Regions from separate parts of the Oerskovia paurometabola genome, predicted to be linked through region 1. Evidence: riboswitches for the same ligand, from Rfam matches in the RefSeq annotation. Region 1 holds a riboswitch; each other region holds the start of a gene.

Region 1 (7,903 bases):
TCGGGGTCCGGCGGGCTGTTCCTCGCGGACACGACCGAGCAGGCGATCGAGGAGTTCCGCCCCATCTACGAGGGCGCCGTCGCGCGCGCAGACCTGCGCAAGCACGACCCGTCCGCGGTCGGCAAGGTCACGAGCTTCCGGACCATCGAGGAGGCCGTCGAGCGCGGCCCCGCCCTCGTCGGCTCTCCCGAGCGCGTGGCCGAGAAGATCCTCGACTACCACCAGAGCTACGGGCACGATCTCCAGTCGGTCTCGATCAACCACCTCCTGGAGCCCGCCCGGCAGGACGACGTGCTGCGCCGGTTCGCGGAGGAGGTCGTGCCGCTGGTCAGGGCCGAGGTCAAGACCGACCTCTGGGGGCCCGCCGACGCCCGCCGGGCCAAGGGGTTCACGGCACGGTAGGCCTGCTGGGGAGCGGGCGAGGGACGCCAGGCAGAGGCCGACCGCGGGCCGGCCGGGCACGACCGGCACCCTGGCGGAGCGTTCCCGCTCGGCCTAGGCTGGAAGTGTCCGGCGGGCCCTCGCGTGCGCCGGGCACGGGCACGGAAGAAGGCTCCGACGATGTGGCTCCTCGTGGTCTCCGGAGCGGTGGGCGCGGCCCTGGTCGCCGCCATCGCCTGGTCCACGATGCGCGTCGACCGGCCTTCCACCGATGCCCTCCCGCCACCCGGACCGCACCGGACCACCCTGCGCGAGCGGCGCCGTCGGGCTCCCGATCCTCTCGTCGCGCTCGCTCTCCAGATCCGCCTCGGGCGGCTCGCCGACGAGCTGCGCGCGGTCGAGGCCGACCCGGACGTCTACGCCCGCGCCCACCACTACCTCGCCGCGCAGGGCGCGTACGACGCGCTGCTGCGCGAGGCGTGCCGGCTCAGCGGCCTCGACGTCGTGGCCGACCCGCTGCGCGCGGGCCTGCGCAGCGACGAGGACGAGCGGCTGCGCGAGGAGCTCGAGCTCAGCGCGCGCGGGTGGACCTGGTAGCCAGGCGGCACGGGTGAGGGGCCCGACGGCGGCGCGCTCCGCCGTCGGGCCCCTCACCCAGATCGTGGGCCTCAGAGGGCCGAGTGGTCCCCGATCCGGTGGTAGGACCGGTCGTGGTAGACGAGCGGCGTGGCGTCCGCCCGGGTCCCCGACGCGAGCGCGCGCAGCGAGACCAGGTAGCTGTCGCCCACGGGCGTGCGCTGGATGATGCGGCCGCGCACCCAGGACAGCGCGCCGTCGATCACGGGCTCCCCGGACGCGAGAGGAGCCCACCCGCCGGCTGCGAAGCGGTCGATCCCGCTCGTCGCGAACCGCGCGGACACGTCGTCCTGGTCGGCGCTGAGGAAGTTGACCGTGACCGTGCGGGCCGCGGAGATCGCGGGCCACGACGACGACGTCGACGCGAGCGAGAACGCGAGCAGCGGCGGCGCGGCCGAGACCGAGATGACCGACGTCGCCGTGAAGCCCACGGGCCGGCCCTCGTGCTCGAGCGCGATCACCGCGACGCCCGCGGGGTGCTGCCGGAACACCGCCTTGTAGGCGTCGGCGCTGAGCTGCGGCTCGTCCTGCTCGTGGAGCAGGGCCTCGAGCCCGGCGAGGCGCGCGACGTCGGAGCGGGTCGTGGGTTCGGCGGTCATCGGGTCACCTCGGCGAGCTCGGGGGCGGTCCGGTGGGTGGTCTCCTGCCTGACGGCGTCGCCCGCCGCCCGCAGCAGGGGACCTCCCGCGTGGCCGAGCCAGGCGTCGACGGCGCTCGTGAGGTCGGCCTCGCCCAGCCGGGAGTCCAGGAGGGTCAGCGTGCGTGCGGGGACCGTCGCGCCGAGCTCGACGAGGAGCGGGCGCAGGTGCACCTCGCCCGCGAGAGCGTGCGCGGGGTTGCCCGACACCACGACCGGGACGGCCACGACGCCGGCCAGCCCGTCCGGGCCGTAGAGGTCGAGGAACGCCTTGAGGAGGCCGGTGTACGAGCCCTTGTAGACGGGCGTCGCGACGACCAGGACCGCGGCGCCCGCGGCGGTCTCCCGCGCGGCGTCGGCGCGCGGGTGCTCGGGGGCGAGGATCTCGGTCGCGATCTCGGCGAGGTCGATCGTGGCCTGGTCGGGCCCGTTCACGTCAGGCCCGTTCACGTCGGCCGCGGCCAGGCCCAGGTGGTCGGCGACCCGGGCCGCGACCGTCAGGGCGGCGGCCAGGGTCCGCGAACCGGGACGGGGGTTGCCGACCAGGGTGACCAGGGCCGGTCGCGGGTGGTCGGTCTGCGTGGGGCGGGGGGCTGCAGGGTGCTGGGTCATCGCTTCCTCACTGTCGTCGTGCTGCACGCTTGCCGCGTCGTGCCGGCGCGGCCGGGTCATCTCCCGGAGCACCCCGTCGTGAAGGGGTTGCTGACCAGCGAGCCGGGGCTTCGCGCTGGTGCTCGTGACCTCTGGACAGGGGTATAGACCCGTGGGGGGCTTTCTGCACCGATCCGGTCGAGAATTCTCACGGGGTGGACGGAGGTTTCGTGCCGCGTGCTCTGGCACGTCGCACGGTGTCGACCGACGCAGGCAGATCGAACTGTTGCCCCGGGCATGAGCAACGTCCCAGGTCGTGAGCCCGGCGTCTCCCAGAGTGGGACGGGAGTACGGCGCTGTTTACGAGTACGTAACCTGGTGCGGTTCAAAGCCCGCCCTGCCGAGGAGCACTCCATGGATAGTCGTCTGCAGTCCGTCTTCGACGAGGTCCTCGCCCGCAACCCTGGTGAGGTCGAGTTCCACCAGGCAGTTCGCGAGGTCTTCGACTCGCTCGGGCCGGTGCTCCAGAAGAACCCCCAGTACGTCGACGCGGCCGTGCTCGAGCGCATCTGCGAGCCCGAGCGCCAGATCATCTTCCGCGTGCCGTGGGTCGACGACCAGAACCACGTCCAGATCAACCGCGGTTTCCGCGTCGAGTTCAACTCGGCCCTCGGCCCGTTCAAGGGCGGTCTGCGCTTCCACCCGTCGGTGTACCTGGGAATCGTCAAGTTCCTCGGGTTCGAGCAGATCTTCAAGAACTCCCTCACGGGCATGCCCATCGGCGGCGGCAAGGGCGGCTCGGACTTCGACCCGCGCGGCAAGTCCGACGGCGAGGTCATGCGCTTCTGCCAGTCCTTCATGACCGAGCTCTACCGCCACATCGGCGAGTACACCGACGTCCCTGCGGGGGACATCGGCGTGGGAGGCCGCGAGATCGGCTACCTGTTCGGCCAGTACAAGCGCATCACGAACCGCTACGAGTCCGGCGTCCTCACGGGCAAGGGCATCAGCTGGGGCGGGTCGCTCGTGCGGACCGAGGCCACGGGCTACGGCACGGTGTTCTTCGCGGACCACATGCTGCGTACCAAGGGCCAGAGCTTCGACGGCCAGCGCGTCGTCGTCTCCGGATCGGGGAACGTCGCGACCTACGCGATCCAGAAGGCCCAGCAGCTCGGTGCGAACGTCGTGTCCTTCTCCGACTCCTCGGGCTACGTGGTGGACGAGGCAGGCGTGGACGTCGACCTGCTCCGCCAGATCAAGGAGGTCGAGCGCGGGCGCGTGGCCGACTACGTCGAGCGCCGCCCCGGCGCGCGCCTCGTGACGGGCGGCAGCATCTGGGACGTCCCCGCGACGGTCGCGCTGCCGTGCGCCACCCAGAACGAGCTGACCGAGCAGGACGCCAAGCAGCTCGTCGCGAACGGCGTCCTCGCGGTCGCGGAGGGCGCCAACATGCCCACGACCCCGGGCGCCGTCGCGCTCCTGCAGGACGCCGGCGTGCTGTTCGCACCCGGCAAGGCCGCGAACGCCGGCGGCGTCGCGACCTCGGCCCTCGAGATGCAGCAGAACGCCTCGCGCGACGCGTGGACGTTCGAGTACACCGAGGAGCGCCTCGCGCACATCATGGCGGGCATCCACGCGCGCTGCGAGGAGACCGCCGACGAGTACGGGACGCCGGGCAACTACGTCCTGGGTGCGAACATCGCGGGCTTCACCAAGGTCGCCGACGCGATGATCTCGCTGGGCGTCATCTGACCGACCTGAGCCCTTGGGGCCCTACCGACCGACGGGAGCGTCGTCCTCCGTGCGCCTCACGGCGTGCGCAGGACGCCGCTCCCGTCGGCGTTCCGGGGGCTCGACGCCGTGGCGAGGGGAGCGGCCCCTGACGGCAGAGCGCGCGCGGTCCCGTCGGGTCTACGCTGACCGCTGACACCGGGTGCGCTGCGGCGTGCCGACCCCTGACCCAAGGAGCATCCCCACATGGCACGCGAGGTCGCCCTCGAGATCGCAGTCCAGGACACCGACGGCGTGCGGGTCGCGGCGGAGGTCGGCGCCCAGCGCGTCGAGCTGTGCGCGGCGCTCGGGGCGACGGGCGGGCTGACGCCGAGCATCGGGCTCGTCGAGGCGGCGGTCGCTGCGGCCCTCGAGGTGGCGGGGGACGCCGCGCCCGTCGAGGTGCACCCCCTGATCCGGCCGCGCCCGGGCGGCTTCGTGTTCACTGCGGCAGAGGTCGACGTGCAGGTGCGCGACGTGCGCGCGGCGGTGGTCGCGGGGGCGTCCGGGGTCGTGATCGGTGCGCTCACCGCCGACGGGCTCGTCGACTCCGACGCGGTGCGCGCTCTCGTCGAGGCGGCGGACGGGCGCGAGGTGACGTTCCACCGGGCGATCGACGTCGTCGAGGACGTGACGGCGGCGCTCGACCTCCTTGCGGGCCTGGGCGTCTCCCGCGTCCTGACCTCGGGCGGCGCTCCGAGCAGCATCGACGGGGTCGACCGGCTGCGGGAGATGGCGCGCCACTCCGCGGGGCGCGTGCAGGTCCAGGCGGGCGGTGGAGTGCGCCCGCAGGACGTCGCCGCGCTCGTCGACGCGGGGGTGGACGCGGTCCACCTCTCGGCCAAGCGCACGCTGTCCGACGACGGCGGCCCCGGCGGCGGGGGCGGGGCCGGCTACGAGGTCACCGACCCGGCTGTCGCCCGCGCGGCGCGGGACGCGGTCGACGAGGCTCTCGCGCGCCTCTAGGGCCACCACTCAGGAGGGCGCTGGGAGAGGTCGTCGTCGGAGCGTTCCCACGGCGGCCACCCGACCGACGAGCGTCCCCGCAGGACGGTTCCGTTGTGCACTGCGCACCGATCGTCGGTGGGGCGCCTCGGCTCGAATCCGCAGGATCTAGCGGTTCCGGGGTGCTCCGGAGTCGGCGAGATTTCATTTAGGTAACTTTCCTGTTGTATTGGTCGGAACCCCGTCCGGGATTCGTTAGTGTTCCTGCCACGAGCTCGCACGGTGGCGAGCGGCCGATCAGCGTGACGACGCGTTGACGACTCGAAAGGACCAATGATGATTCGAAGCGTGGCGCGCAAGCGCCTGCTCACGGCGGTTGCCCTGGTGACCGGTGTGACGATGTTCGCGGCCGGTTGCTCCAGCTCCGGGGGCGAGAAGAACGAGGGGGGCGGCGGCGAGAGCAGCCGTGTCCTGAACGTGTGGGCCGGGACGCAGACCCCCATGGTCGCGAACTTCAACCCCTACGCCCCGAACCCCCTGCACGTGACCAACGGCGGGATCTACGAGCCGCTCTTCTTCTACAACCGGGCAGAGGCCGGCGACCCGACGCCGCGCCTCGGCGAGTCCTACGAGTGGTCCGAGGACGGCACCGAGCTCACCATCAAGATCCGCGAGGGCGTCAAGTGGACCGACGGCGAGCCGTTCACGGTCGAGGACGTCATCTTCTCGTACACCAACGAGACCGCCAAGCGTGACTACCTCAGCGCGGCCGAGAAGGTCGACGACTCGACGGTCAAGCTGACGTTCAACGGCGCACAGTTCACGGCCGCCGTCCAGATCCTCGGCACGACGCTCATGGTGCCCGAGCACATCTACGAGGGCGTCGCCGACAAGATCACGTTCACGAACGACAAGCCGGTCGGCACCGGCCCCTACATCCTCGACACCATCTCGGACGCGACGTACACCGTCGTGGCCAACGAGGACTACTGGGGCGAGGCGCCCAAGCTCAAGAAGGTCCGCTACCTGGCCCTCGACAAGAACCAGAGCGCCCAGGACCTCCTGGCCACGGGCAAGATCGACTGGACGACGATGTTCGTCGCCGACCCGGAGCCCATCACGGGCAAGGGGCAGCTCTCCCTCCTCAACACCCCGCAGGACCCGACGACGATCATGTCCTGCATGAACGCCGCGCTCGGCTGCGTGGGCCCCCAGACGGACCTCGCGGTCCGTGAGGCGGTCAACCTGCTGATCGACCGTGGCGAGATCAACGACAAGGCGTTCTCGGGGCACGCAGCGGTGGCGTCGCCCTCGCTCGCGCTCGTCGGTCGCGACGACCGGTGGATCTCGCCGGACATCGAGAAGGAGAGCCCGCAGGAGGCCAACGTCGCGGAGGCCGACAAGGTCCTCACGGGCGCCGGCTACACCAAGGGTGCCGACGGCATCTACGAGAAGGACGGCCAGAAGCTCGTCGTCGAGCTCATCTCCGTCGAGGGCTGGAGCGACCACAACGCCGCGGGCGACCTGATCGCTCAGCAGGGGATCGACGCGGGCGTCCAGATCAACCACGTGAAGATCACGCAGCAGGAGATGTCCGACGCCCGGACCGCCGGCAACTACCAGATGATGATCAGCGGCATCACGGGCACCTCGCTCGACGACCCGTTCGCGATCTACCGCCAGTGGCTCACGACCGAGTACACGACGCCGGTGGGCGAGACGATCGAGGCCGGCCGCTTCAACTTCCCGCGCTACTCGAACCCGCTCGTCGACGACGCGGTGGCCGCAGCCGCCGCCACGAACGACGAAGAGGCCAAGAAGGAGGCGTACGCCACGGTCCAGAAGGAGATCGTCCGTGACCTCCCGTACATCGCGCTGGTCGTGAACCCGACCATGTCGTTCGTCAACACGAAGGACTACACGGGCTGGCCCGCCGAGGGTGACATGTACGCGTTCCCGCCGTCGTGGGCCACCATCAGCAACGGCGTCATCCTCTCGCAGCTCGAGTCCAACAGCTGATGTCGTACTGCCGAAGAGGAGCTCGGAGCCACGAGGAGTCCATCGCATGAGGTATTTCGCACGGCGGATCACGTTCTACGTGGTCACCCTCTGGGCCGCCGTCTCACTCAACTTCATTCTTCCCCGGGCCATACCCGGTGACCCGAAGCAGATCTACATCGATACGCTTCTGCGGAGGAATGGCGAACTGACTCCTGGGATGCTCAACAGCATCGATCTCCTCTTCGGCAGTGACGACGCATCGCTCTGGGACCAGTACCTCGCCTACTGGGGGAACCTCTTCAAGGGTGACTTCGGTACCTCGGTGGTCTACTTCCCGGCAACCGTCGACCAGCTGATCGGCGAGGCCCTCCCCTGGACGGTGGGCCTCGTCGGGCTGGCGACGATCATCGCCTTCCTCCTGGGCGTCGGTGGCGGCGCCTGGGTCGGGTGGAAGCGCGGGACCTGGGTCGACCACATCATCCCCGCGTCGACCTTCCTCCAGGCCGTGCCCTACTTCTGGCTCGCTCTGGTCTTGATCTCGGTCTTCTCGGTGTCGCTGGGCTGGTTCCCCATCGTCGGTGCCTACGACATCTTCATGTTCGACAACGGCCCCGAGTGGTCGTGGGAGTTCATCGGCAGCGTGATCTACCACGGCACCCTGCCCGCCATCACGATCGTCCTGTCCGCGATGGGCGGGTGGCTCCTCGGGATGCGCAACATGATGGTGTCCACCCTCGCCGAGGACTACGTCACCACGGCCGAGGCCAAGGGGCTGCGCCCCATGCGCGTCGCCACGACCTACGCGACCCGCAACGCGGTCCTGCCGTCGGTCACAGGGTTCGGCATCGCGCTGGGCTTCGTCGTCGCAGGGTCCGTGGTCATGGAGCAGGCGTTCAGCTACCCCGGGATCGGCAAGCTGCTCTTCACGGCGGTCCAGGCCAA
Region 2 (7,903 bases), 460 kb from region 1:
ACGGCATCACCTTCCGTCGCGCACAGGGGGTCCTGCGCGTCCTCCCTCACGGTCAGCCGTCGCTCCCACGCCGCCGTGCCCGTCCGGACGTCGACGGACCGGACCACGACCCCCGTCTCGTCTCTGGCGGCCTGGAGCACCGTCCCGCCGGGACCGGCGACCGCCTCGCCCCGGCGTGGGTCCATCTCTACCTCGGCCACCACCGCACCGTCGACGCTCACGAGTCGGGCCGCGGTGGCCTCCTTCCCCTGGCCCAGGCACACGAAGGCCGACACCTCCGCCGTTCCCTCGACGCGCACCTGGTCGGCGGCGCAGACCTGCCGGGTCAGGTCGTCCAGCCGCCAGCGCTCGTCGCCCGACCCGAGGTCGTACCCGACGGTCCCGGAGCGCCCCGGGATCACCAGCAGGTCCCCCACGGTGAACGGCTCGCCCTCGTCGCGGTCGACGCTCCACTCGGCATGCGGCGCGTAGGTGAGGTCGAAGATCCTGTCCTCGGACGAGCGGAGCGTCTGGAGCGCGTCGTCCTGGGCCGCCCCGTCGCGCGTCACGACGACCGCGGCCGCCACCCCGAGCGTTCCGAGACCGACGGCGAGGCCGACCAGACGGGCGGCGCGACGCCGTCGTGCCGTACGGGTGAGGGGGCGTCGCGTCCGCTCCCGACGAGTCGGCTCCGGGACGCCCGAGCCCGGGTCGACACCCTCGGACGAGTCGTCGAGCACGAACGAGACCTGCTGCTGGCTGCGTCGGCGAGGCACGCCCGGAGCATAGCGGCGACGTCGGGGAGGATCGCCCGGCGGTCCGGGCGGGCGCCGACAGGCGTACGTTGGAAGGGCGACCGCAGGGACCGACGAAGGGATCTGCGACCGCGTGGACGGACGCCGGAGCGGGGCCGAGGAACCACTCCGGACCCCTCCGTCTCACGCTTCGAGCAGATATTGGCTCAGATCATGGATTCCCCCTACGATCGTCAACACCATCCAGAGCGGTCGAGAGTCCTGGCTCGTTGACACCGCAGCAACCCCCCAACGGAAGCCTCTCGCGGGTACGGGTGCTACAGCCAGGTTCGATGGAGCGATTCATGACCGAGGCATCTTTCCGCGCACCCCTGCACCGCACCGGGGTCCCCCGCGCCAGCCGTCCGGCCGCCCTGGCCACCACCAGCACGACCCTCCTGACGGCCGCCCGATGAGCATCGTCGACCTGGGGCACTTCGGGCACGAGGCACCGCGGCCCACGGTGTCGTTCGAGCTCATGCCCCCGCGCCGCCCCGACGCCGCGCCCAAGTTCTGGGAGACGGCCCGCCGCCTCGTCGCGACCTCGCCCGACTTCGTGTCGGTCACCTACGGCGCGGCCGGCACGGACCGCGAGACCTCGCGCCGCGTCATCAGCCAGCTCCTGCACGGCACGCCCGTGCTGCCCATCGCGCACCTGACCTGCGTGGGCGCCTCGCGCGAGGACGTCGAGGACGTCATCACGGACTTCCTCGACGCGGGCGTGCGCAGCTTCCTCGCCCTGCGCGGGGACCCTCCGCGCGACCAGCCCGACTGGCGCCCCGCCGAGGACGGCGTGCGGTCGAGCACCGAGCTCGTGGCCCTGCTGCGCGAGGTCGAGGCCGCACGCTGCGCCGCGAGCCCGAGCGTCGCGCTGCGCGGCGCGGCCCGCCCCCTGACCATCGCGGTCGCGACGTTCCCCGACGGCAACCTCGCCGCGGGCACGAGCCGCACCCAGGAGGTGCGCCGCCTCTGGCAGAAGCAGCAGGCCGGAGCGGACTTCGCGATCACGCAGCTCTTCTACGAGGCGTCCTCCTACATCGACTTCGTGGCCGAGGCGCGCGCCGCGGGCGTGACCATCCCGATCCTCGCGGGCCTCCTGCCCATGACGGACCCGGCCCGCCTCGCGCGTGTCGAGGAGCTCACGGGCGTCCCCGCGCCGCGCCGCGTCGTCGAGGCCCTCGAGGCGGAGCCGGACCCGGACGCGCGCCACGCGCTGGGCATCCGGCACTCGGTCGAGCTCGCGCGCCAGGTCCTCGCGGCCGGCGCGCCCGGCCTCCACATCTACACCTTCAACAAGCACCAAGCCGCTCTAGACCTGCTCGAGGGAGTCGACCTCGGCGGTGGGGCAGCGGGGGACGCCAGCGGCGTCTCGTCCCGCACCCCCGACCTGGCCAGCGGGCCGTGGGTCTCCGGCACTCCCCTTCCCTCCGCCGAGCCTGCCCTGGGCAGCTCCTCGGTCTGACCAGTTCAGAGGTATTCACCATGAGTGCACCCACGTTCCCCTCCGGTTCCGTCCTCGGCTACCCCCGCATCGGCCCGCGCCGCGAGCTCAAGAAGGCCGTCGAGTCCTTCTGGGCCGGCAGGACCACGGCCGACGAGCTCGAGGCCACGGCCTCGGCGCTGCGCGTCGCGGCCGCCCAGCGTCTCGTCGACCTGGGCCTCGACGCCTCGTCGGGCGCCGTGCCCGGCTCGTTCTCCTACTACGACCAGGTGCTCGACGTCGTCGCTCTCCTCGGGGCGGTCCCGTCGCGCTTCGCGTCGCTCACCGACGAGAAGGGCGCGCTGGACCTCGCGGGCTACTTCACGGTCGCGCGCGGCGCCGGCGAGGACGCCCCGCTCGAGATGACCAAGTGGTTCGACACGAACTACCACTACCTGGTCCCCGAGGTCAGCGAGTCCACGCCGTTCCGCTTCGCGGACGACCGCGTCGTGCGCCAGTTCGTCGAGGCCAAGGACGCGGGCGTCGTGACCCGGCCCGTCGTCGTCGGGCCCGTGACGTTCCTCGCGCTGTCCAAGGCCGCCGACGACAGCGCGCCCGGCTTCAGCCCGCTCTCGCGCCTCGCGGACGTCCTGCCCGTGTACGTCGAGCTGCTGCGCGCCCTGGCCGCGGCCGGTGCACCGTGGGTGCAGCTCGACGAGCCGGCGCTCGTGTCCGACTCGATCGACGTGCCGGCCGCCGAGGTCCACGCCGCGGTCACCGAGGCGTACCGCGTGCTCGCGACCGAGCTCGCGGTGGGCACCGAGCGCCCCGCGATCCTCGTGGGCGCGCCGTTCGGCGGGCTCCAGGGTGAGCACGACGGCCTCGCGCTCCTGGCCGCGACCGACGTCGAGGCGATCTCCCTCGACCTCGTCAAGGGAGCGGTCCCGGCGAGCCCCATCGCGGGCCTCGCGGACAAGACCCTCGTCGCGGGCGTGATCGACGGCCACAACATCTGGCGCGCCGACCTCGCGGCGAAGCTCGCGCTCGTCGACGACCTGTCCGGCCTGGGCGCCGGCGCCGTCACGGTCGGCACGTCGACCTCGCTCCTGCACGTCCCGCACGACGTCGAGGACGAGAACTGGACGAACGGCTCGATCGACGCCCGCCTGCGTGACTGGCTCGCGTTCGCGGACCAGAAGGTCGGCGAGGTCGCGATCCTCGCCCGGGCGCTGACCGAGGGTCGTGACGCGGTCGCCGAGCAGATCGAGGCGGCCCGCGCCGCGGTGGCCTCGCGCGCGGTGGCGAGCGGCGTCGTCGTGCCTGCGGTGCGCGAGCGCGCCGCAGCCCTGACCGAGGGCGACTTCTCGCGCGGCGACTACGCCGAGCGCGCAGCCGCCCAGCAGGCCAAGCTGAACCTCCCGCTGCTGCCGACCACGACGATCGGGTCGTTCCCGCAGACCCCGGAGATCCGCCGGGCGCGTGCGCTCAACGTCAAGGGCGAGCTGTCCGACGCGGACTACACGGCCGCGATGCAGGACGAGATCCGTCGCGTCGTCGAGCTCCAGGAGCAGATCGGCCTGGACGTCCTGGTGCACGGCGAGCCCGAGCGCAACGACATGGTCCAGTACTTCGCGGAGAACCTCGACGGGTTCGCGGTCACGGCGAACGGCTGGGTCCAGTCCTACGGCTCGCGCTGCGTGCGCCCGCCGGTCCTGTGGGGCGACGTCACGCGTCCGGCGCCGATCACGGTCGACTGGTCGACGTTCACGGCCTCGCTCACCGAGAAGCCGGTCAAGGGCATGCTGACCGGTCCGGTCACGATCCTCGCGTGGTCGTTCGTGCGCGACGACCAGCCGCTCGGCGACACCGCGAACCAGGTGGGCCTGGCCCTGCGCGACGAGATCGCGGACCTCGAGGCGGCCGGGATCGGGATCATCCAGGTCGACGAGCCCGCGCTGCGCGAGCTCCTGCCGCTGCGCAAGGCCGACCAGGCCGCGTACCTCGACTGGTCGGTGAGCTCGTTCCGCCTCGCGACCGCGGGCGTCGAGGCCGAGACGCAGATCCACACGCACCTGTGCTACTCGGAGTTCGGCGAGGTGATCGGCGCGATCGACGGCCTCGACGCCGACGTGACCTCGGTCGAGGCCGCGCGCTCGCGCATGGAGATCGTGCCCGAGCTCGCCGAGGCCGGCTACGGGCGCGGGATCGGCCCGGGCGTGTACGACATCCACTCGCCGCGCGTCCCGTCGACCGAGGAGGTCACCGACCTGCTCGAGCTCGCGGTGAAGTCGATCGACTCGCGCCTGGTGTGGGTCAACCCTGACTGCGGCCTCAAGACGCGTCGCTACGAGGAGACCGTGGCCTCGCTCGAGAACCTCGTCGCCGCGACGAACGCGGTGCGCGCCCAGCTCGGCTGATGCGCGAGACACCCCGGGGGCGGTGGGCTCAGGTCCGCCGCCCCCCGGGGTAGTTCTCCCCGTTCCCCCGACGAAGATCTACCAGTAGCATCGGCGCGCACGTCGTCGCTCCACCATGGGGCGAGACAACCGTCCCGATGGGGGAACCATGCACGCCGCAGCACCCGCTCCGACCACGACCGACCTGCCGCTCTGGGTGGACGGGCGCAAGAAGATGCGCCTGACCGCCGCCGTCTCCCCGTTCCTGGCCGCGGTGCTGCTCACGGTCATCGCGTTCCTGCGGTTCGGCGACGAGGAGAGCTTCGTGCTGTTCCTCGTCATCGCGCTCGTCGCGGTGCTCGCGATCATCCTGCCGTTCCTCGTCTACTGGGTGCGCGAGGCCAAGCCCGTCGCGGTCGACCTCGCGGCCCGGACGCTGCGCATCGGCGACGGTCCGGCGCGTCCCTTCGCGGACGTCACGTACGCGTACACGCGGATCGAGCAGGGCTCCCTCACGCTGCGCTTCGGGTTCTCGGAGACCGACCGCACCGCGATCCTGCGCAACCTCACGCAGGTCGTGAGCTTCCGCCTGCCCGAGGCCGACGCGCGCGCCCTCATGGAGGTCTTCGCGGGCTCGAGCCTGCCCGAGGAGAGCGTGGCCACGAAGGCGTTCATGGCGCAGAAGGTCCTGCTCGGCAAGGCCGACGCGATCGAGGTCGTGGCGGCGCTCGCACAGCTCCCCCGCATCGCCTGACGGCCGCAAGCCACCGATGACGAGAGGGGCCCCGCACCGTGCGGTGCGGGGCCCCTCTCGTCGTGCGCCGGCCGTGCGGCCGGGCGTCGTCAGCGGTCGCGGCCCGCCATCGGGATGAAGCAGCCGAGGGTGACCATGAGGAGACCGGCGGAGAAGATCAGCGCGTGGTTGGACTCGACCGTGAAGGCCCACCCGAAGGCGACCATCCCGCCCACGAACAGGACCATCGCCACGAGGAAGCGGGCGACGGCCCCGGCTCGCTCGGTGGCCTCGTTGCGCTGCGTCGTCTGGCTGCTCATGCTCTTCGCTCCGTACTGGTCGTGTCGTGGGGTCACGCGTGGTTCCCGCGGGCCGCGGGAGAGGTCTGCCCGACGACGGCACGCACGCGAGGCGTCAGGCCGTCAGTCCAGGTAGTGCTCCACCGTACCGGCATCCCGGATCGACGCGGCATCCGGATCGCTGCCGAACTCGCGGGCGGCGTCGCGCTGGCGCAGCAGGTCCCAGCACTGGTCGAGCTCGGTCTCGATCGCGCGCAGGCGCGTGTGCTCCTCCGACGCCGCGATCTCCCCGTCGGCGAGCTCGGCACGCAGCCTGCGCTCCTCCGCCACCAGGTCGCCGATGTACTGCCGGATGCCTCGGTCCTCAGCCATTCCTCCACGGTACGGCCGGGCGCGTGAGCGCGCGATGCCACCGCTCGGTGGCTCTCGCAAGCGGAAGGCCGCGAAAAGTGACGTGTCCGACGTTCGGGGCCTTTCGGCGTGCGAGCGGCCGGAGCCGGTGTCAAGGTAGGGACTCACCGGCCAATAAGGCACATACGGGACAAAAGGAGAATGACATGGGTTTCCTCGCATTCATCGTTCTGGGACTGCTCGCCGGACTCATCGCTCGCGCCATCCTCCCGGGCAAGCAGACCGGGTCGATCCTGATGACGATCCTCCTCGGGATCCTCGGCGCGCTGCTCGGTGGCTGGCTCGGGAGCGTCCTGTTCTCGGCTCCCCTCGAGGAGTTCTTCTCGATCCAGACGTGGCTGCTCGCGATCGTGGGCTCCGTCATCGTGCTGGGCATCTACGGCGCGGTCCGCGGCCGCAACGGTCGCACCGCCTGATCGCACAGCTCACCCAGGCCGTCACCGCGCGTCCGTCGCGCCCCGTCCGGCCGCGGTGACCAGGGCGGAGGCCCGCCTCCTCGTCACGAGGAGGCGGGCCTTTCGTCGTTCCGGACGCCTCGTCGCGTCCCGCAGCGCAGGCCCGCCCGACGCCGGAGCGTGGCCAGGAGGTCGGGAACCGGTCAGGAGCGGACCAGCCGGGCGATCGCGTCGCTCGCTTCCTTGATCTTGAGCGCCCCGGCGTCCTCACCCATCTTGGCCGCGTCGACGACGCAGTGCTTGAGGTGGTCGTCGAGCAGCGCCAGGGCGACGACCTCCAGGGCGCTCGTGAGGGCGCTGATCTGCGTCAGGATGTCGATGCAGTACTTCTCGTCGTCGATCATCTTGGAGATTCCGCGGGCCTGGCCCTCGATACGGCCCATGCGCTTGAGGTAGTTCTCCTTGTCGCTCATGTACCCGTGATGCTGCGTCGAGGGCTCGTGAGAGTTTTCCATCGTGCATTCCTTACGTTCCGGCGGTGCGAGGATGTCGAGATCGGTGGCGACCAACGCTCGGGCCTTTGACACAATATCAGCCGGCATCAATCACCTCTTTTCCTCAGGGCGCACGACCGGCGCATTTCTGCGCCTCCGACCGAGAAGCCGAATCCGGCCGTCGTCCCGGTCGTCCCGGACGCGCAGGCGCGCCACTGTCGCGACCAGGCACAACCCGACGATCACGGTGGCGAGCACGGTCATCGCCCCCGCGAGCGAGACGAGCGGGACAAGAAGCCCGGCAATGATCGACGGCACCCCGAAGGCAAGATAGGAGATGGTGTACATGACGGCCATGACCGCCGCCCTCTCGCTCGGCGCGACCCGGGGCATCAATGTCCGCAGAACTCCCATGAATGCCGTGCCGAATCCCGCGCCGAGAATGACGGCGCCGACGACGTAGACCGGAAAGGAATGCACGGCGAGCGCCGACGCGCTGAGCGCGGTGCCCGCACCGAGGGCGGACGTGCCGAAGACGCTGACGACCCGGGCCGACCGTCGCCGGAGCGCGACGGACGCCACGATCCCCGAGAGCGCGAACACGCAGATGCTGATGCTCTGCCGGACGTGCGTCGTCGCACCGAGCTCGCTCGCGACGACCGACGACCCGAGCGCGAGGAAGAGCCCGTTCGTCGCCCAGCTCGCGATGATCGCGGGGGTCGCCACCGCCAGCCGCCGACGCACGTGCGGGGGCACGGCGAGCCGCGGGACGGCCCGCCGCGCCCGTCCGGCGGGGACTCGCACGACGTCCGGGGTCGACCAGACGAGGACGGCGACACCGAGGAAGCTCACGGCGAGCGCGCCGAACACGACGTCGGCGGGCTCGCTCGCGTGGTCGAGCGCGAGCGCCGCCGCGAGCGCCCCCGTCCCCAGCCCGGTCATGGGCGCGACCGTGTTCCACAGCGCCGCTGCCCCCGGACGC
Region 3 (7,903 bases), 370 kb from region 1:
GCAGACCTTCTCGTACCCGAGCGTGTCCACCATGTACTTGGCGACCGCCGGACCCTGGACCGCGTCGTTCGCGAGGCCGCGGAAGAACGTCTTCCAGCCGTTCTTCGTGATGTCGGGGTTGGTGGCCGACGCCGACAGCGAGGGGAGGCCCGCCTGGCTGAAGACGTCGCCGGTCGCGGAGGTCTCCCCGGAGAACGCCGGGCCGAGGAGCGCGATGATGCTCGCGTCGCCGACGATCTGCGGGGCGACCTGGGTCGCCTTCTGCGGGTCGCCCTCGGTGTCGAACTCCTTGATCGTGACCTGGCAGCCCGCGTTCGCTGCGTTGAACGCGTCCACCGCGACCTTGGCGCCGTAGAGGATGTTCTGCCCGAGTGCGGCGTTGGGGCCGGTCAGAGCACCGGCCATGGCGATCGAGGTGCCCTCGGCACACTCGGCCGTGCCGTCTCCGGCCGGGTCGACGGGGTCGCCCGAGGTCTCGACCGGGACCTCGGCCCCGTCGATGTCGATCTGGACGGACGGCACGATCTTGAGATCGGCCGACCCTGACGCGCTCGACGACTCCGTCGAACCTCCGTCGTCCCCCTGAGACTGGGTACCGCAAGCGGTGATGGCGAGGGCGGCTGCCAGCACGAGAGCCAGCCCACCCGTCGTTCGACGTGCTGTGCGTTGCATTCCGAACCTCCGTGCGCCAGATCGCACCCGGGTGCTCGGAGACCTCGCACCCGCGGTGGATCACCTGATATTCAGCACTGAATAACGTGCTGACGATGGCACAGGTCGGACCAGCGCGAAACCCCAGATGCACAATTGCAACCAGGGACTCACACGCGGCGAACCGGACAAGGCGCCCGAGGTCCCGGGCCCCGGGTCCGGCGACCTGAGTGCCTGGAACGTACGTGGGCGCGGTTACGCGAGACTCCGTCCCGCGTTACGGGGCCGTCACAGGAACGTCTCGATCCGGTCCGGGGGTCAGGACGGGTACTGCGAGAACGCGGCGGTCGCGGGGTCGGAGCCGAGCCGGGCGTCCGAGTCGAGCGCGTCGATCGCCGCGATCTCGTCGGGCGAGAGCTCGAAGCCGAACAGGTCGATGTTGGACGCGAGGCGCTCGGGGTTCACGGACTTGGGGATGACGATCCGGTCGCTCTGGACGTGCCAGCGCAGGATCGCCTGGGCGGGCGTGACGCCGTGGGCGTCGGCGACCGCGGCGACCGCGGGGTGGTCGAGGTCGGCGCCGCGTCCGAGCGGCGAGTACGCCTCCACGGCGATGCCCGCCGCCCGGGTGGCCTCCTGGGTCGCGCGCTGCTGGTAGGTCGGGTGGACCTCGATCTGGTTGACGGCCGGGACCACGTCGGTCTCGGCGAGCAGGCGCGCGAGGTGCTCGGGCAGGAAGTTCGAGACGCCGATCGCGCGGGCCGCGCCGTCGGCGTAGAGCTTCTCGAAGGCTCGCCAGGTCTCGACGTAGAGGTCCTTGCTGGGGACGGGCCAGTGGACGAGGTACAGGTCGACGACCTCGACGTCGAGCTCCTCGCGCGAGTCCTCGAACGCCTGGAGCGCCGACTCGTACCCCTGGTCGCCGTTGCGGAGCTTGGTCGTCACGAAGATCTCGTCACGTCGCAGGCCGCTGGCCCGGAGCGCCGCACCGACACCGGCCTCGTTGTAGTAGCCGGCCGCGGTGTCGATGTGCCGGTACCCGGCCTCGAGCGCCTGCTCGACGTTCTTCTGCGTCGCGTCGTCGGGCACCTTGAAGACGCCGAGCCCGACCTGCGGGACGGCGACACCGTTGCTGAGGACGACGTCGGGGACCTGCGTGGGGGAGACCATCACCCCTTTCTACCCCGCCGCCCGTGGCCCGCACCACCCGTCCCGGCAGTGGCCGGCGCGTCGCGGACGGGTCGCGGACGGGTCGCGGTCGGGTCGGAGGCGGAGAGCCGACAGGTGACCGGTCGGTGAAGGCCGTGGAGTCGTTGCGAGGACCGTGCGAGAGGGTGTCGCAGACGACTGTGGCGCTGCTCTCATCCGCCGTGCCGGTCGCGACGCGCACCCTGCGCGGGTGGCACGGTGGACTGATGTCCCAGTCCCTCCCTCCGTCCCGCGGCCAGACGCCGGGCGGCTCCGCTCCCGCGCGCCCGCGGAACCGAGCCCTCTGGGTCCTCGCCGTGCTCGTACCGCTCCTGGTCGTCGCCGCGGGCGTCACGTTCTACCTGACGCGTGCCGCGGCCGACCCCTCCGGAGAGGCGTCTCCCACGGGTACCCCGTCGCCCACGGCCCATCCGGTCCCCGCCGAACGGGTCGACCCGCCTCCGGTCCTGGACCCGGCGTCGGTCGAGAACCTCGAGATCCACCAGGAGTCGACCGCGAGCACGGGCGACGCCCGCTCGATCTCGACGGTCTCCGTCCCGGGCGAGCGCTCCCTCTCGCACGCCTTCGGCACGTTCGTCGACGAGACCGAGAAGGCGTACGACGCCGCGGTCGACCCGGCCGGAGTGGGCAACGAGCTCAACGTCGGATGGGACCTGGTGCTCGCGCAGGGAGACGTGCTGGGCGTGCGTGCCACGACGTACTCCTTCACGGGCGGGGCGAACGGCACGACCGGCGCCCAGACGTTCTACACCGACCTCCCGCGCGCGACCACGACGTGGTCCTCGGACCTCTTCACGGCCGACGGCCGCAAGCAGGCCGCGCAGTGGGTCGACGCGGCGCTCGACCAGGCCGGGCTCGGGTTCGAGGAGCCGGTGCCCGCGTCGGAGGACACCTTCCGGGACGTTCGCCTGGGGCCCGACGGCGCCGCGACCCTGGTCTTCTCCCCCGGCCTGGTCTCTGCCCGCTCGGACGGAGAGCTGGCCGTGCGCATCGAGCCCGACGCGACGCGGACGGTCCTGTCCGCGGTCGGGAAGCAGCTCGCGGACACCGCGTCGAGCGGCACCCCGTTCATGGGGATCACGCCGCCGCCCGTCGAGCCCCCCGTGACGACCCCGCCCGTGCCGCCCGCGTCCCCGGGAGCCCCGGACTGCTCGGTGCTCAGGTGCGTGGCCCTGACGTTCGACGACGGACCCGGCAAGCACACGTCGCGCCTGCTCGACACCCTCGCCGAGAAGCAGGCCAAGGCGACGTTCTTCCTCGTCGGCCGGTCCGTCACGTCGCACCCCGACCTGGTCCGCCGCGAGGTCGCCGAAGGGCACGCCATCGGGAACCACACCTGGTCCCACCCGGACCTGTCCAAGCTCGGCACGGACCAGATCACGGACGAGCTGACGTCGACGGCGGACGCGGTCGAGGCCGCGTCAGGCGTCCGACCGACCCTCGTGCGCCCTCCGTACGGCGCGACGAGCGACACTGTGACGAGCGTCCTCTCCCAGCGGAACGAGCCGGCGATCCTGTGGGACGTCGACACCGAGGACTGGAAGAACAAGGACGCGGCCATGACGACCGAACGGGCGCTCGCAGGCGTCCGACCTGGGGCGATCCTCCTGATGCACGACATCCACGCCTCGACCGTCGACGCCGTCCCGGGCATCGTGGACGGTCTGCGGGCTGCCGGCTACACGCTCGTAACGGTGCCCGATTTGCTCGGCCCTGACCTGGTTGGCGGACAGGCGTACTTCAATCGTTAGCATCAGGGCTAGCACAGTCGGAGTAACCCCTGTACCGTAGCCGGTGAGATTGCAGTGCCTCGCTTGTCCTTGCGCAACGGCCCCATGCCACCGCGAACCTTGTTACCCAAGAGTTGACGACGAACACCGTGATGTTCGGCTCCAGATCATGGAGCTGTTTGAAACTCTAGAAGGAGATCCCCATGGCATTGGGAACCGTGAAGTGGTTCAACGGCGAAAAGGGCTACGGCTTCATCGCACCTGAGGACGGCAGCGCCGACGTGTTCGCGCACTACTCCGCCATCCAGACGCAGGGCTTCCGCTCGCTCGAGGAGAACCAGCGCGTCGAGTTCGACGTGACGCAGGGCCCCAAGGGCCCGCAGGCGGAGAACATCCGCCCGCTCTGATCTCACTCGCCTCCGGGCGTAGCTGATCATTGAACGAGTGCCCCCGACCGTCTCGGTCGGGGGCACTCGTGCGTCCAGGACCAGGTGCTCCCTGTGCTCGGTCGGTGACGCCGTGGTAGAACTGAGAACGGTCCAGAGGACCAGCGAACCGCCCTCCGGCGTGCTGGTCCGGCAACCGCGCGACGCGCACGGTGCTCCCGGAGGAAGACCCGCCCCCACGACCGTGGGGGAAGAGCGAGGCCCGACGTCGTAGGGCGCCTCCTCGTGCCCCTCACCCGGGGAGCCTCCCGGGTGGGCGTGCGCACGCGGGTGAGCCCCGTCGTCGGGCACGGAGAGAAGGAGCACCATGGCCGAGCGCGTCATGGAACGCCGGGCGACGGTCGTCGCCTGTCCCCCGCCCACCGTGTGCGACCGGTTCGACACGGGGCACCTGCTGCACCCCGTCCACGAGCGCATGCTCCGCAACCGGCCCTGGGGGTGGCGCGAGGGCGTCGTGCTCGCGGTGCGGACGACCAGCGGCGGCACCGAGGTCGTCGTCGAGTACGCGACGGGCGAGGGAGCGTGCCGGGTGTGGCACCACACGAGCCTCGCCCTCGACCCCGGGGTCACCGTGCGGGTGCACGAGCAGTACCACGCGCTCGAGCTCGCGGGACGGGCGCTCAACGTCCGGCTGGTCGGCGGGGTGGGTCCGGCGCCGGAGCCGCCCCACGCTCGCCGCTGAGTGCGTGATCCGGCTGCGACTCGCCGGGCGTCTCGCAGCCGGACCATCCACTCGACGGAACGGGCGGGCCGGGCGCCGCGTTGAACCGGTGAGGGCACCCGCCCTCGACGGTTCGACCAGAAGGACACGCTCATGGGATTCCTCGACCGCCTCCTCGGCCGCACCCCGCAGGACGACAGGCTTCACGGCTCGGCAGAGCGTCCCGGTGCGCCCGCCTACGGCACTGCGCCCCCGGCCCCGACCGGCCCCGCGCGCAGCGAGGACGACGTCGCGATCGACCGCTACCGCTACCTGCTGCGCACGGCTCCCCCGGAGGCCGTCGAGCAGGCGCACGCCGAGGCGTTCGAGCGGCTGACGCCCGAGCAGCGTCGACGCGTGCTGACCGAGCTGGGTGAGAACGTGCCGCCCGCCGAGCGCGCTACCTCCGACGACCCGCAGTCGCTCGCCCGCATGGCGACCCGCGCCGAGATGCGCAACCCCGGCACGCTCGAACGGTCGTTCGGCGGCAGGCAGGGGGGGCCGGGCGGGCCGGGCGGGCCGGGCGGGCCGGGCGGGCCGGGCATGGGCTCGATGATCGGCTCGAGCATGCTCGGCACCATCGCGGGCGTCGTGATCGGCTCCGCGGTCGCCAACATGATGTTCGGCCCGATGTTCGGCGACCCCACGGCCGACTTCGCGGGCGACGGCGGCACCTCGGGCGCAGGCGACCCGGGCGCGACCGAGGGCGACCCCGGAGCCGGCGACACGGGCGGCGGCGACTTCACCGAGGCCGGAGGCGGGGGCGACCTGGGTGGGGGCTTCGGCGACTTCGGCGGTGGGGACTTCGGCGGTGGGGACTTCGGCGGATTCGGAGACTTCTGAGGACCTCGTCCGCCCGGCCCTCGCTCGGACGGAGCCGACGGTCCGCCGGGCCGAGGCATTGCCCTGGCGCGCGACACGGTCGACACTGGTGCCCGGCATCACGCCGCTCGTGACCCGCGACCTCGGAGGATCCGATGTACGACCCGTCCAGCCGCCTCGAGCCGGTCGGCACGACCGCCGTCCATCCCGCGGTCGCCCGCTGGGTGGCCCACTCGCCGTACTCCTCGCCCGGGGAGCACGCCCAGCTCCTGCGGGGCGTACCCACCGACCCGGACGCGCTGGGGCAGGTGGCACGCAACGTGATCGCGCACTATCGCGCCGAGGCCGAGTTCATGCCGGCCGAGCGTGCCACGGACGTCGACAGCCGGTGGCTCGCGACGATCCTCGACCTCGACCACTCCCGGCACGGGACCGCGCTCACCGAGCCCCGGGCGGTCTGCGACCGGGTGGGAGGCTGCTGCCGGGACCACTCGCTGCTGACCGTCGGGGTGCTGCGAGAGCACGGCATCCCCGCCAGGACCCGCGTGGGGTTCGTCTCGTACTTCACGCCCGGCTTCCACCACGATCACGTCGTCGTCGAGCACTGGGCGGACGGCCGCTGGTTGCGCTGGGACCCCGAGCTCACCGCGGGAGACCCGGTGTTCCCGTTCGACCCCCTGGATCTTCCACGGGGCACGGGGGATGTCGCCGAGGACCTGGCTCTACCGTTCGTCCCCGCAGCCACGGCCTGGCTCGCGCTCCGTGCCGGGCTGGCGGACGCGGACCTGTTCGGAGTGGACCCGGGGCTGCCGTTCCGCGGCGACTGGTTCGTCCACGACTACGTCCTGTTCGAGCTGGCCCACCGTCAGGGGGACGAGCTGCTGCTGTGGGACACGTGGGGGGCGATGAGCACGGACGACACGCTCGAGGGCGCCGACCTCACGCTGGTCGACGAGATCGCGACCCTGCTCGTCCGTGCCGACCAGGGCGACCAGGAGGCGGAGGAGGAGCTCACCGCACGCTATGCCGTCGACGACCGCCTGCATCCTGGGCCACGGGTGCGCACCCTCTCCCCCACGGGACCCAGCAGATGGACCGACCTCACCGACCGGCACCTCGACGCCGCCGGCAGCCTGAGGCCGCCGACCGCCTGAGTGCGGGGTAGTCGTCGTCGGGAGCCCGACACGACGACGACTACCCCGCACTCAGCGGAGCGGCGAGCGGCTGCCCGAGCTGCACAGACCGATGAACGCGCCCAGCTCGGCGAGCTCCTCGGGGTGGTTCGGCAGGTAGTCGGTGAGCCGGGGCGAGCGGACCACGACCGCGCACCACTGACCCCGCGAGACCGCGACGTTGACGCGGTTGCGCGAGAGGAGGAACTCCATGCCGCGCGGCACGTCCTCGCGCGCCGAGGCCGTCATCGAGACGATCGCGACGGGCGCCTCCTTGCCCTGGAACTTGTCGACCGTGCCGACGCGCACGTCGCCCAGCCCCGCGGCCGCGAGCGCGTGGCGCACGGTCCACACCTGCGCGTTGTAGGGGGCCACGACGACGAAGTCGTCCTCCGTGAGTGCTCGCGAGGCAGGTGCGGCGCCGTCCGACCCACCGGGCCCTCCGGGGTACCACGTCGTCCCGAGCAGCCCCTTGACCTGCCGCACGATCTCCTGCGCCTCCTCGACCGAGGACACCGCGTTGCCCGCGTGCTCGACCTCGACGACGTGCACGCCGGGCTCGACGCCCACGAGGACCCGCTCGCCCGCGGCGGCCTCCGCGTGCAGGAGCCCTTCGTACGCGAGCTCCGAGACGGCGTCGCACAGCGCGGGGTGCATGCGCCACGAGCGGGCAAGGAAGTAGCCGAACTCGGGCGGCAGCACGTCGTGCCCGCCGCCGGCACGGGTCAGCCACCCGAGCGCCGACTGGTCGACGGGCTCGGGGTGCTGACCCTGCGAGACCTGCGGGAGCTGCTGCGGGTCGCCGAGCAGCAGGAGCCTCTGCGCGGCCCGGGAGACCGCGATCGTGTTGGCGAGCGAGAACTGCCCGGCCTCGTCGATCACGAGCAGGTCGAGCTCGCCGTCGCCGAAGCGTTCGGCGTGCGCGAAGTCCCAGGCCGTCCCGCCGACGACGCAGGGACCCTCGGCGACGAAGGCCGCGGTCTGCGGGGAGTCGACGAGGCGCCAGGGCACGAGCCGCGACCCTTCGGGCAGGGCGGCCGCCGCGACGTCGTCGGGCAGGCCTGCGCCCACCTCACGGCCGACGGCCGACACGTCGCGCCCCTTGGGACCCGAGGCCTTCTTGCCCACGCGGTCCGCGGGCACGCCGCCCTTGGTGATCACGCCCGCGAGGAC

Evidence for each region. A riboswitch is a leader RNA that binds a small molecule or an ion and turns the genes downstream of it on or off. The one in region 1 is predicted to bind S-adenosylmethionine.
Region 2: another riboswitch for S-adenosylmethionine. It lies ahead of JOD48_RS01220 (methylenetetrahydrofolate reductase); the one in region 1 lies ahead of JOD48_RS03220 (NADPH-dependent FMN reductase).
Region 3: another riboswitch for S-adenosylmethionine. It lies ahead of JOD48_RS01565 (hypothetical protein); the one in region 1 lies ahead of JOD48_RS03220 (NADPH-dependent FMN reductase).

What each region holds. Positions count from the first base shown of each region.
Region 1 covers NZ_JAFBBV010000001.1:720,793-728,695, forward strand. The annotation lists gene JOD48_RS03205 (LLM class flavin-dependent oxidoreductase) at 1-402, shown strand, start outside; gene JOD48_RS03210 (hypothetical protein) at 562-978, shown strand; gene JOD48_RS03215 (flavin reductase family protein) at 1,050-1,616, opposite strand; gene JOD48_RS03220 (NADPH-dependent FMN reductase) at 1,613-2,266, opposite strand; SAM riboswitch class IV at 2,287-2,396, opposite strand; gene gdhA (NADP-specific glutamate dehydrogenase) at 2,660-3,997, shown strand; gene JOD48_RS03230 (copper homeostasis protein CutC) at 4,223-4,981, shown strand; gene JOD48_RS03235 (ABC transporter substrate-binding protein) at 5,297-6,979, shown strand; gene JOD48_RS03240 (ABC transporter permease) at 7,026-7,903, shown strand, end outside.
Region 2 covers NZ_JAFBBV010000001.1:263,069-270,971, reverse strand. The annotation lists gene JOD48_RS20020 (outer membrane protein assembly factor BamB family protein) at 1-755, opposite strand, end outside; SAM riboswitch class I at 971-1,073, shown strand; gene JOD48_RS01220 (methylenetetrahydrofolate reductase) at 1,186-2,235, shown strand; gene metE (5-methyltetrahydropteroyltriglutamate--homocysteine S-methyltransferase) at 2,256-4,610, shown strand; gene JOD48_RS01210 (hypothetical protein) at 4,759-5,343, shown strand; gene JOD48_RS01205 (hypothetical protein) at 5,433-5,642, opposite strand; gene JOD48_RS01200 (DUF2630 family protein) at 5,745-5,993, opposite strand; gene JOD48_RS01195 (GlsB/YeaQ/YmgE family stress response membrane protein) at 6,179-6,448, shown strand; gene JOD48_RS01190 (metal-sensitive transcriptional regulator) at 6,631-6,942, opposite strand; gene JOD48_RS01185 (MFS transporter) at 7,033-7,903, opposite strand, start outside.
Region 3 covers NZ_JAFBBV010000001.1:348,274-356,176, reverse strand. The annotation lists gene JOD48_RS01585 (branched-chain amino acid ABC transporter substrate-binding protein) at 1-522, opposite strand, end outside; gene JOD48_RS01580 (aldo/keto reductase) at 970-1,821, opposite strand; gene JOD48_RS01575 (polysaccharide deacetylase family protein) at 2,067-3,611, shown strand; gene JOD48_RS01570 (cold-shock protein) at 3,794-3,997, shown strand; SAM riboswitch class IV at 4,127-4,238, shown strand; gene JOD48_RS01565 (hypothetical protein) at 4,344-4,718, shown strand; gene JOD48_RS01560 (hypothetical protein) at 4,851-5,579, shown strand; gene JOD48_RS01555 (transglutaminase-like domain-containing protein) at 5,714-6,712, shown strand; gene JOD48_RS01550 (TM0106 family RecB-like putative nuclease) at 6,764-7,903, opposite strand, start outside.